One region of the Streptosporangium sp. OZ121 genome, then DNA from elsewhere that is predicted to be linked to it. Evidence: riboswitches for the same ligand, from Rfam matches in the RefSeq annotation. Region 1 holds a riboswitch; each other region holds the start of a gene.
What was found. Region 1 has a riboswitch for cobalamin ahead of ACTOQ1_RS41145 (hypothetical protein). Riboswitches for the same ligand answer to the same signal wherever they lie in the genome.

Region 1 (2,962 bases):
TATTAAATGCGATATGGCTACTTATCGGCATTCCTGGCTTTATATTATCCTTTATTATTAACGCCATGCTAGGCATTAATACGATAACGACCATTGGCCTAATAACCGACCCATGGGTAAATGCACTAAACCTGCTTGATGCTGTTATGTATATACCACTAGCAACCCTCCTATTTCGATACAGCTACCAAACGGTTCGCGTTGCTCGACGCGTAATGGATATTGAAAAGTTCAGGACTCAGATAAATGCCGAAGTTGCCACCCTCAAAAGCGCATACCCTGATGTAACGTTGGAAGCATCACAGGTGTCGGCTTCGGAGACCCCGCCAACAGAGCCTCAAAAACCAGCCTCCTGAGATCTTTCTATCTGCCTCCTTCATATAAAAGCAGAAAGTTTAGGACCAGAGATCAAATCTGGAGCTCCCCATTGGAATAACAACCTTTCCCCTAGCTCTTTGGTTTGCAGGGTTCGTCGCGCTCACCCCAGAGCTGAGTCCCCGCTAGAGGCATGTACTGATAAAAAGCGTAAACCATGGTGGATCCCGGATAGCCGCCCGTCTAGAATAATTATCTGGTCAGGCTTAGTGCAGGTAAAAGCCTGCGTGAGATCAACCTAAAAGCCGCAGCTCGCACAGAGAGGACTGCGTAGGTGCGGCGGCGTTTACGCCGACGCCTTGACCAAGTAATGAAAATCCTCGCGGGTCGACCCGCTAACGCGATCTCGATCATGTAGCTCAAGGACCTATCTGGCCCGTTGCCCAGACGTTCTGGCAGCTCAGAGCATCGATCGCTCAATGAGCCGCTACGCCGACCGCTCCCCCGCAAATAGTTGCCTTTGCGGTTGAACTAGTGGTAGTTGGTGTCGAACCACTTGGTCATCTCCAGCGGCGCCACCCCCTCGGCACCCCGGGCCATCGCGAAGTACGGATCCGCGACCCCGGAGAACCGCTCGGGCACCGCGCCCACCAGCGCGATCGCGTCCAGCACGTGGTCATACAGGGAGAAGGTGTTGGACGGCACCGCATCCAGCCCCGCCCCCGACAGCTCCCGCCACACCCGCTCGCGCAACCCGGCGGCCGTCTCCTGCAACCCGGCGGCATCTGTGCGCCCGGCCCAGTAATCCTCCGTCGCCCGCTTCAACTCGCGACGGCCCCCGATACGGGGGTAACCCAAAACGGTCGTGGTGACCTGACTCATGGCGTCCTTCCCTCGGCTCATGCCATGCCGACCCACGGCCACGCGCAGGACCCATCCGGGAAAGACGCATCCCAGGCCCTCCCACGAGGCCACGGATCACCGCACACCGGACGGCGCACGGGCGACTGGCAGGTCTTCGGACTCGCGGGCACCACACACAATTCCTACTGACCGTCGCTTCCCAGACGCACAAGCGTCCAGTGCCGATGACGGCGTTCGTTCCCACTCACCGCTGCGGGGCAGTCCCGGAATCACACCGGGTTCCCTCTTACGACTCCCGACACCAACACGACACCGGAAGAACCAACCGCACCACGAGCATAACCCGCCCCTGTCTCCAGACCGAGCCGGCCAGCGGCAGGCCAGCAGTAGAGGTAGCCTTCTGGGTCTGCCCGATCCTGCCGAAGACCGGCATCACCCCGTCTGAGAGGTGCTATCCGGAAGCGGCCACCGGCACGGCGAACCCTTCTGGGCTCAACTGACTTCGGCAACGCATCGCCACTGCCCGCGAGATCACCAAAGAACAAACTCATCCTGAAATGGGGTGACTTCATGGGGATGTGTTTCAGTCGTCCTGAAGCCCCCTTCACTCTTCTGTACCGGATCTGGGGAAGTGATCTAGGCTTGGCCGCATGACTGACTACCTTCAGGTTTCGACCACAGTGGACAGCCGTGATGCGGCGATGAATCTCCTCAGATCTGCCGTCCGCGCGAAATTGGCGGCATCGGGCCAAGTCTTCGGGCCTGCGCAATCTGTTTTCTGGCATGAGGGAAAAATGGGAGAAGGGGAAGAGTGGCAGATCTTCCTGAGGACGACTGCGGAGCGCTACCCGGACTTGGAGGCGCATTTGCTATCCGAGCACCCGTGGAACAACCCTGAAGTGACCTTCACATCGATTGACGGTGGGTCGGCTCCGTACTTGGAATGGCTGAGCAAGACGACGGCGTAGCCATGCGGTCGAAAAGTTCGGCGACGGATGGCAGCGATCTGTGATCCTCAAGTCGCTCAAGAACGGCACTGACGCGCTGGCGTGGACGAATTGACGCGACATCCATGGAGAGGCTCAGCGACTGACTCAGGGCGGCGGATGCGCGTTCGATCTCCCCGGCGTCTAGATACGCTTCCGAAAGCCAAGTCGTATAGAGAGACTTGTCTCGGGCGCGGGTGTCCTCGTACTTCGAGAGGGCATCCTCAAGAACGGCAATAGCCTTAACGGGCTGATTCAGCGCGACCCAGCACCGTCCCGTCATGATCTGAAGTTCGAGCCGGTCAACCCAGAGTGCCCAATCTGGATTCGGCTCACCACTGCTCTCTTCAAGGGCCCTACCGGCCTCTTCAAGGGCTCTTTCGACCTCAACCTGGTATCTCTGCCCTTCAGACGCGTAAGCCCATGCCGCCCGCTCCAGCAGGAGTGCCCTGACCGCAGGGGGAGTCCCTCGCTCCGCTACCCGGCACGAAGCATCCGCTTCCTGAATCCCCGGAGAGCCGTAGCTCACTTTCTGATAGGCCAGGAACGCCAGCGAGTTGGCAAGAAGGGCGGTGTCCCCGGCATCAGTGGCGGCCGACAGGCTTTTCTTGAAAAGCTGCCTCGCTTTCTTGGCCCATCCCGCGTCGAAGGCAGCCCATCCCGCCTGTTGTGCTTGCTCGCTGACCACGCTTAGAAGCGCTCTTCCCGTCTTCTGTGTATAACTGGCCTCGTTGACGAGTGTGCTCGTTCTCTCAAGCTCGGCAGCATAGAGAGGATAGGTTTCGGCGCCACCTAGA
Region 2 (2,962 bases), on a different contig from region 1:
GCTCGATGCACTCGTAGCAGCCCGCGATGGAGGCGATCGTGGCCGTCGGCGCGATCGCGATCATCAGCGAGTTGCGCAGGCCGGTCCCGGCGATCCGCTCCCTGAGCTCGGCCCACTCCGCCGACCCCGCCGCCCCGTAGTGGTCGGGATGGAGCACCCCCGCGGCGGCCCTGGTCTCCTCGTACGACGGGTGGCGGCCCCGCTCCACGGCCAGGTCGGAGGAGGTCCGGTAGGCGGCGAGCGCGATCTCCTCGGAGATCCTGGTGGACAGCTCCAGGGCGCGCGGCGAGTCGAACGGCAGCCGCAGCGTGAACAGCACGTCGGCCAGGCCCATCACGCCGAGCCCGATCGGGCGCCACTTCCGGTTGGCCGCCTCCGCCTCGGGGGTCGGGTAGAAGCCCAGGTCGATGGTGCGGTCGAGGAACCGCACGGCGGTACGGACGGTCGCGCGCAGCCGCGCCCAGTCGACGGCCTCCCCGGCGTCCGCCGACAGGTGGGCGGCGAGGTTGATCGAGCCGAGGTTGCAGACGGCGGTCTCCGCGTCGCCGGTGACCTCGAGGATCTCGGTGCAGAGGTTCGACAGGTGGATGACGTTCTGGGGCCTGGCCGTCTGGTTGGAGGTCCGGTTGGCCGCGTCCTTGAAGGTCATCCAGCCGTTGCCGGTCTGGGCGAGCGTGCGCATCATCCGCCCGTACAGGGTGCGGGCGGGGATCTGCCGGGTGAAGCGGCCCTCGGCCTCGGCGGCCCGGTAGGCGTCGTCGAACGCGGCGCCGTACAGGTCGGTGAGGTGCGGGACCTCCTTGGGGTCGAACAGCGACCAGACGCCGTCGGCCTCGACCCGGCGCATGAACTCGTCGGGGATCCAGTTGGCCAGGTTCAGGTTGTGCGTGCGGCGGGCCTCCTCGCCGGTGTTGTCGCGCAGTTCCAGGAACTCCTCGACGTCGGCGTGCCAGGGCTCCAGGTAGACGCAGGCCGCGCCCTTGCGCCGTCCGCCCTGGTTGACCGCGGCCACGCTGGAGTCGAGCGTGCGCAGCCAGGGCACGATGCCGTTGGAGTGGCCGTTGGTGCCGCGGATCAGCGAGCCCCGCGAGCGGACCCTGGTCCAGGCGATCCCGATGCCCCCCGCGTACTTCGACAGCCGCGCGACCTGCCCGTAGCGCTCGTAGATGGACTCCAGCTCGTCGCGGGGCGAGTCGAGCAGGAAGCACGAGGAGAGCTGGGGCCTGCGGGAGCCGGAGTTGAACAGCGTGGGCGAGCTGGGCAGGTAGGACAGGGTGGCCATGAGCGCGTACAGCTCGGCGGCCTCCTCGACGGTCTCGGACAGGCCGCAGGCCACCCGGAGGAAGAAGTGCTGCGGGCGCTCCAGGACCTTGCGGGTCCTCGGGTGGCGCAGCAGGTAGCGGTCGTAGACGGTGCGCAGCCCGAAGTACTCGAACCTGGCGTCGGCCTCCGGATCGGCCAGCGCGTCCAGGACCCCGGCGTGGGCGGCCACGAACTCCGCGAGCCCGTCCTGGATCAACCCCGCCTCGTGGGTCGCGGCGATGGACTCGGAGAAGTCGCGGACGCCGTGCTCGGCGGCCTCGTCGGCGATCAGCTCGGCCAGCATCGCGGCGGCGACCCTGGAGTTCTCGGGGTCGGTGATCACCCGGGCGGCCGCCTCGTCGATGGCCAGCCTGCGGTCGTCCGCCGCGGTCCCCGCCGTGGTCCCCGCCGCGGTCTCCGCCAATGCCTGTGTCACGTAGTGCCCCTCGCTCGATCGGACTTCCCCGTACGGCTCCGCCGGATGGGCACGCGTCCGCGAGCGATCCCGGGCACGCCGGATCGCCTCGTTCCGCGGGCCCTCCCACGAGGCCCTGGACATTCACGTCACCGGCAGGTCTTCGGACTCACGGGCGCATCGCACACACCTACCGGCCGTCGCTTCCCAGGCATGGCTCACCCAGTGCTCGATAACGGCTTTCGTTCCCGTTCACCGCTGCGGGGCAGTCCCGGAATCTCACCGGGTTCCCTCTTGCCTCGCCCCTCGCGGGGCGAACCAGCAACGAGCAGGATCCTACATCTAGGGGCGTCGGACGCAACTACCCCAACAGGTTGTGTCGGAGGACTTCAGCAGTCCGAGCTCGTGGAGCACGCCGCGAGTACGGCCCGTCTCGGTGGAGAGCCACTGGCGGAACTCGTCACCGCTGAGGTAGACCCGGCTCCAGCCGTGGGACGCGCACAGGGCACGCCAGCGCGGCGCGGCGTCGATCCTGTCACACAAGGCGATCGCGGCGTCCCGGTCCCCCTCGCTCATGCCCTTGGGGCCCAGCAGGCCGCACCAGTCGCTGTACTCCAGGCGGACGTCGACCTCCATGAGCGTCGGCGCGTCGATCCCGTCGATCCGGCCGCCGGAGGAGACCACCAGGGGCCGCAGGCGGCCCGCGGCGATCTCGGGCCGCAGGGCGCGCGCCGATCCCAGCAGGGCCGCCACCCGGCCGACGTGGAGCGCCTCGGCGGCGTCCTCGGGGGCGAGGTATCCGGCGTACTCCAGCAGCCGGGTGTCCACCCCCAGACACTTGCCGATCATGCCGTAGAGCACGTGGTCGGAGCCGCCCTCCGACCGGCCGCCGACCGTCAGCCCCGCCGGATCGTGCCGCAGCCGCGCGACGAAGTCCTCGAAGGTGCGCAGGCGGGAGCCGGAGGAGACCACCAGGACCGCCCAGTCGCCGACCAGGCGGGCGATGGGGGTGGCGGCGTTCACCACGGCCGTGGTGTTGGCGATCTCCGCGGCGGCCACCATCGGCATCGCGGTGACGAGCAGCCTGCCCTCGCGCGCGAAGGGTCCGCGGAAGGCGCCGAACGCGTCGCGCGGGGCGGAGCCCAGTGCCCCCGCCCGCTCGACGGCCATGGCGGTGCGCGCCAGTCCCGACTGGACCAGGACGGTCGCCAGCCTGCCCGCGATCCTGTCCCAGCCGTGGCCGTC
Region 3 (2,962 bases), on a different contig from region 1:
CCCGCCCGCGGCGATCAGCGCGTGGATGAGCGCGTCGCCGTCCTGCCCGGTCACCCCGGGCAGCTCGTCCTCGGCGCCGATGTCGTAGCCGCGCTCGTGCAGCGCGGCCAGCAGCCGCACCAGGCTGGCCGGGGTGTCCAGGCCGACGGCGTTGCCGATGCGGGCGTGCTTGGTGGGGTAGGCCGACAGCATCAGCACCAGCCGCCGCTCGGCGGGCGGGATGTGCCGCAGCGCGGCGTGGCGCACCGCGATGCCCGCCACCCGCGAGGCCCGCTCGGGGTCGGCCACGTAGACGGTGAGCCCGTCCTCGTCGACCTCCTTGAAGGAGAACGGCACCGTGATGATCCGCCCGTCGAACTCGGGGATCGCGACCTGGGTGGCGGCGTCCAGCGGCGACAGGCCGTCGTCGTTCTCCTCCCAGGAGGCCCGGCTGCTCGTCAGGCACAGGCCCTGCAGGATCGGCACGTCCAGCTCGGCGAGCGCGCCGACGTCCCAGGCCTCGTCGTCCCCGCCCGCCGACGCGGTCGCCGGACGGGTGCCGCCCGCGGCGAGCACGGTCACCACCAGGGCGTCCACCGTACGCAGGACCTCCACCAGGCCGGGCTCGGCGGTGCGCAGGGAGGCGCAGTACACCGGCAGCGCCCGCGCGCCCGCGTCCTCGATCGCCGAGCAGAGCGCCTCGACGAAGGCCGTGTTGCCGGCCACGTGGTGGGCCCGGTAGTAGAGCACTCCGACGACGGGACCGTCGTGTCCCTCCTGGTCGCGGGCCTCGCGTTCCAGCGTTCCCCAGGTGGGGGTGGGCTCGGGCGCGGCGAACCCGTGGCCGGTGAGCAGCAGCGTGTCGGACAGGAAACGGTACAGCTCGGTCAGGTTGGCCGGGCCGCCGTGGGCGAGGTAGGCGTGCGCCTCGGCGCAGACCCCGCCGGGCACCGTGGACAGCTCCATCAGCTCGGCGTCGGGCGCCTGCTCGCCACCGAGCACGACGACGGGCCGGGGGCCGGCGAGCAGGGCGTCCAGCCCCTCCTCCCAGGCGCGGCGCCCTCCCAGCAGGCGTACCACGACCAGATCGGCGCCCTCCAGCAACGGCGGGAGGTCGGCGGCGGCGAGCCTGGCGGGGTTGCCGAGCCGGTAGCCGGCGCCGCTCGCGCGAGCGCTCAGCAGGTCGGTGTCGGAGGTCGAGAGCAGGAGGATCACGCGCCACACTCCGGGAGAGGAAGGGCGGTACGGCCCAGGGGCGCCACGGCGTGGCGGGGGAACGGCGCCACGATGTGGCGGGGGAACCGTGAAAAGCGCGCGGTGCGGCGGGGGAACGGCGATGCCACGGTGTCGCGGGGGAACGGCGAAGAGCGCACGGAGCTTCCTCCCTCGGGGTCCTCGCCCCGGGTCGTCGTCGGCCGCGACGGCTGGAGTCTCCTGGCTCCCGGATCGGTGCTCACCCCGGCCTTCCCGCCCGTCGTCGGACAGTGGCCCGGGTGGGGTTCGCTCCCCGGTTACAGTGGCGGGACCGCGCCGGAATCACACCGGCTTCCTCCCTTTGCCGTCGCCACCGATGACACTACGGCAGTCCGGTTCGTTGCAAGAAACTGGCGTTAACATCCTTCGAGTGTCCATTGCCGACTTTTCCGGACGATCGCGACTCGACGCGTGTCCCGGGGCGCTTCAGGTCCATGCCGCCGCGGACGGCGGCCTGGCCCGCGTCCGCGTGCCCGGAGGCCGTCTCACCCCCTTCCAGCTGCGCGAACTCGCCGAGGCCGCCGCGGCGTACGGCGGCGGCGTCATCGAGCTGACCTCCCGCGCGAACGTCCAGGTGCGCGGCCTCGGCCCGGAGGATCCGGACGGCGTTACGGGGGACGGCACGGGGAACGGGTTCGCCGCGCGGATGGCGAGGGCGGGCCTGCTGCCCTCGGCGACGCACGAGCGGATCCGCAACATCCTCGCCTCCCCGCTGACCGGACTGGACGGGCCGAGCGGACTGGACGGGCCGACCGGGCCGAGCGCGTTGACCGGGCTGAGCAGGCCGGCCGAACCGAGCGAACCGGCCGAACCGAGCGAACCGGCCGGACCGAGCGGACCAAGCAGATCGAGCGGACCGAGCAGATCGAGCGGTGCGGACACTCCGGACAGCACGGATATCTCAGATCGTCCGCACTATCCGCGCGGCGGCGGGATCGCCGACGTCACACCGCTGATCGGCGAGCTGGACCGGCGGTTGTGCGCCCGCCCCGCCCTCGCCGCTCTGCCGGGGCGGTTCATGTTCGCCCTCGACGACGGCCGGGGGGACGTGGCCGGTCTGGGCGCGGACGCCGGGATCCTGCTCACGGGGCCGGACGAGGCCGCGCTGATCCTCGCCGGGACCGACACCGGCCTGCGCGTCCCGCTCACCGGAGCCGTGACCGCCCTGCTCGCCGCCGCCGAGGCGTTCCTCGACGAGCTGGCCACCCGGGACGTCACCGCCTGGCGGATCGCCGAACTCCCCGGCGGTCCCTCCCTGATCGCCGCCCGCGTGCGAACCGCCCTCGGGGTCCCCGGCACGACGCCCTTCGCCCCGGTGAGACCGCGGGTCGTGACCCTCGGGCCGGTCGGCGTCATCGGGAGCGCGAACGGGACGGGAAGCGGAACCGGCGCCGGAGGAGAGCCGGGTTCCGCGAGCGGCACCGGGGGCAGCACCGGGGACGGGGGCGCGCGGGTCGCGCTCGGGGTGGCGATCCCGCTGGGGCGGCTGACCTCCGCGCTGGCACTGATGCTCGCGGACGCCGCCTCGGGCGGGGAGATCCGGCTCACGCCGTGGCGTGGCGTGGTCCTGCCCGGCCTGGACCGCGCCGAGGTCGCGGGCACGGCCGCCCGCCTGGAGGCCGCCGGGCTGGTCGTCGACCCCGCCTCGCCGTGGATCGGTGTGACGGCCTGCACCGGCCGCCCCGGCTGCGCCAAGTCCCTGGCCGACGTCCAGGCCGACGCGGCCACC
Region 4 (2,962 bases), on a different contig from region 1:
CGCAGTTCGGCGGGGCAGGCCGCGGGACCCGGACCGAGGTCCCGCGCCATCCCCTCGGCCCGGCGCAGGCCGCGTTCGTCGAGCGGTTCGTCACCCGGGAACGCGGCCCGTACCGTCGCCGAGGTGGAGGCGTGGCAGACCAGGAGCAGGCGGGTGACCCCCGAGGAGGTCGTCACACCGGGCCGCGCCTGCGGGCGGCGAAGGCGAACAGCGCGCCGACGCCGGCCCAGAAGACCACCTGGGTTCCCATGGAGGCGACCCGGAAGTCCCACAGGAGGTCGGCGGGGAAGCCCCGGGGCACCTCCGAGATCTCCGGCAGGAGGACCCAGGCCGCGACGACGGGGATCAGGAAGGTGGCGCCCGCCGACAGCCAGCGCACCCACGGTTCGCTCCGCGAGGCGTAGCGGTGGGCGGCGACCGCGGCGGCGACGGCGAGGATCCCGATGACCACCGCGACCAGGTACAGCACGGTGCGCTGGCCGATGGTCTCCGGGTCACCGACGGCCGGCGGGTTGGCGGGGTATTTCACGAAGGGGATGAGGACGACGGAGGTGAACGCGGCGGCGGCGAGGGTGACCGCGAGCACCGGTTCCGAGCGGGGTCCCGCCCGGCCGCGTACGGCCGCGTAGACGAGGGAGAACAGGCCCCCGACCGCCAGGCCGTACAGGCCGAGGGCGAGGAAGAGCCCGAAGCGCTGCCCGTCCCTGCTGACCAGGGCCTCCTCCTCGTCGTGGGAGTGGGCCGCGGTCCCGGTGTCGTCGTGTGATCCGGCCGGGGCGGCGGCCGCGGCCGCCTCCTCCAGCGCGATGGCCCGGTCGATGCGCGGTTCGCCGACGGTGTAGGCGAAGACGGCCGCGAGCAGCCCTGCGAGCAGTCCGGCGACGAGGCCCCGGACGATGAGTTTGGTGATCACCTGTGGCTCAGTGGCACGGCACGCCGAGCAGGTGACGCCCGTCGTGCATGAGTTCGTGCAGGTAGTTCCCCGCCTGGGAGATCGCCCCCTGGTCGAAGGTGACCAGGTAGGCGAGGAGCAGCAGCACCGGTACGGCGAGCAGCCAGCGGGTGAGCGAGTGCCATGGGATGGGCTGGGTGTGCGGTGCCGAGATCTGGCTCACGGCCACCTCCTCCGGGATTGACGCGTCCCTTTTCGTAGGTCGGTGGCGGCCGAGTGTGACCTGGCTCCCGGCCCTCACGGGCCGGATTACAGTGGCGCGACCGCACCGGAATTTCACCGGATTTCCCTCGCACCGCCACAAAACATCCGGAACGTATCCCGGTTCTCCGTCCCCCGTCAATCCGGATGTCCGGTTCGACGGCCTCCGGCCGTCACGGGGTCCGGGCATGCCGAGGGGGGAGGCGGCCCGGCCGGGCCGCCTCCCCCCTCGCGGGAGTCACTGCTCGCCGGTCAGCGCCGTCACCAGCTCCGCGGCGGTACGGCAGCGGTCGAACAGCTCGCCCACGTGGGCCTTGGTGCCGCGCAGCGGCTCAAGGGTGGGGACGCGCTGCAGCGACTCGCGGCCGGGGATGTCGAAGATGACCGAGTCCCAGGAGGCCGCGGCCACCGACTCGCTGTACTGGCTCAGGCAGCGGCCGCGGAAGTAGGCCCGGGTGTCGTTGGGCGGCACCTCGATGGCCCGCTGGACCTCTTCCTCGGTGACCAGGCGCTGCATGCGGCCCCGGGCGACCAGCCGGTTGTACAGGCCCCGGTCGGGGCGGATGTCGGAGTACTGGAGGTCGACGAGCTGCAGGCGCGGGTGCGACCAGGGAAGGCCGTCACGGGTGCGGTAGCCCTCCAGGAGCTCCAGCTTGGCCACCCAGTCGAGCTCCCCGGACAGCTGCATCGGGTCCTCCGCCAGGCGGGTGAGGACCGACTCCCAGCGCTCCAGGATGTCCTTGGTGGGCTCGTCCAGGCCGTTGGCGCTGCGCTCCTCGGCGTACTTGCGGGCGAGCTCCAGGTATTCCATCTGCAACTGCACCGCGGTCAGCTTGCGGCCGTCGCGCATGGAGATCTCGTACTTGAGCGTGGGGTCGTGCGAGACCGCGCGCAGGGCCTGGACGGGGTTGTCCACGGCCAGGTCGCGGGTGAAGTAGTTGTCCTCGATCATGGCCAGGACGAGCGCGGTCGACCCCAGCTTCAGGTAGGTCGAGATCTCCGACATGTTGGCGTCGCCGATGATGACGTGCAGGCGGCGGTATTTCTCCGGGTCGGCGTGGGGCTCGTCCCGGGTGTTGATGATCGGCCGCTTGAGCGTCGTCTCCAGGCCCACCTCGACCTCGAAGAAGTCGGCCCGTTGGCTGATCTGGAAGCCCTCGCCCCGGGAGTCCTGGCCGATGCCGACCTTGCCCGCGCCGGTGACGACCTGCCGGGAGACGAAGAACGGCGTCAGGTGCCTGACGATGTCGGCGAACGAGGTGGCCCGGCGCATGAGGTAGTTCTCGTGGCAGCCGTAGGAGGCGCCCTTGTTGTCGGTGTTGTTCTTGTAGAGCTGGATCGGGGCGTTGGCCGGCATCGCCGAGGCGCGGACCGCCGCGTCGTGCATCACCCGCTCGCCCGCCTTGTCCCAGATCACCGCCGCCCGGGGATTGGTGCACTCGGGCGTGGAGTATTCGGGGTGGGCGTGGTCGACGTACAGCCGGGCCCCGTTGGTGAGGATCACGTTCGCCAGGCCGAGGTCCTCGTCGGTCAGCTGGCTCTGGTCGGCCACCTCCCGCGCGAGGTCGAACCCCCGTGCGTCCCGCAGCGGGTTCTCCTCCTCGAAGTCCCATCGCGCGCGCCGAGCCCTCGCGGCCGAGGCCGCCAGATAGGCGTTCACGACCTGAGAGGAGGTCACCATCGCGTTGGCCCCCGGCTGTCCGGGCACGGAGATACCGTACTCGGTCTCGATGCCCATCACCCGCCGTACCGTCATGCGCACCCTCTGTTCGTCAGGGACTGATTCTCTCCGTGGTATCTATTCCCGAC

Region 2: linked by a shared signal. The riboswitch ahead of ACTOQ1_RS00355 (ribonucleoside-diphosphate reductase subunit alpha) and the one ahead of ACTOQ1_RS41145 (hypothetical protein) in region 1 are both predicted to bind cobalamin.
Region 3: linked by a shared signal. The riboswitch ahead of cobN (cobaltochelatase subunit CobN) and the one ahead of ACTOQ1_RS41145 (hypothetical protein) in region 1 are both predicted to bind cobalamin.
Region 4: linked by a shared signal. The riboswitch ahead of ACTOQ1_RS10925 (CbtB domain-containing protein) and the one ahead of ACTOQ1_RS41145 (hypothetical protein) in region 1 are both predicted to bind cobalamin.

Annotation. Positions count from the first base shown of each region.
Region 1 is NZ_JBPXMC010000048.1:10,962-13,923, reverse strand. Features, by position in the region: gene ACTOQ1_RS41150 (hypothetical protein) at 1-356, shown strand, start outside; gene ACTOQ1_RS41145 (hypothetical protein) at 847-1,197, opposite strand; cobalamin riboswitch at 1,308-1,520, opposite strand; gene cutA (divalent-cation tolerance protein CutA) at 1,830-2,147, shown strand; gene ACTOQ1_RS41135 (hypothetical protein) at 2,086-2,962, opposite strand, start outside.
Region 2 is NZ_JBPXMC010000001.1:82,744-85,705, forward strand. Features, by position in the region: gene ACTOQ1_RS00355 (ribonucleoside-diphosphate reductase subunit alpha) at 1-1,738, opposite strand, end outside; cobalamin riboswitch at 1,855-2,055, opposite strand; gene ACTOQ1_RS00360 (tripartite tricarboxylate transporter substrate-binding protein) at 2,060-2,962, opposite strand, start outside.
Region 3 is NZ_JBPXMC010000017.1:181,732-184,693, reverse strand. Features, by position in the region: gene cobN (cobaltochelatase subunit CobN) at 1-1,194, opposite strand, end outside; cobalamin riboswitch at 1,385-1,557, opposite strand; gene ACTOQ1_RS27375 (hypothetical protein) at 1,604-2,962, shown strand, end outside.
Region 4 is NZ_JBPXMC010000004.1:219,038-221,999, reverse strand. Features, by position in the region: gene ACTOQ1_RS10935 (histidine phosphatase family protein) at 1-176, opposite strand, end outside; gene ACTOQ1_RS10930 (CbtA family protein) at 173-913, opposite strand; gene ACTOQ1_RS10925 (CbtB domain-containing protein) at 921-1,115, opposite strand; cobalamin riboswitch at 1,146-1,267, opposite strand; gene dop (depupylase/deamidase Dop) at 1,392-2,909, opposite strand.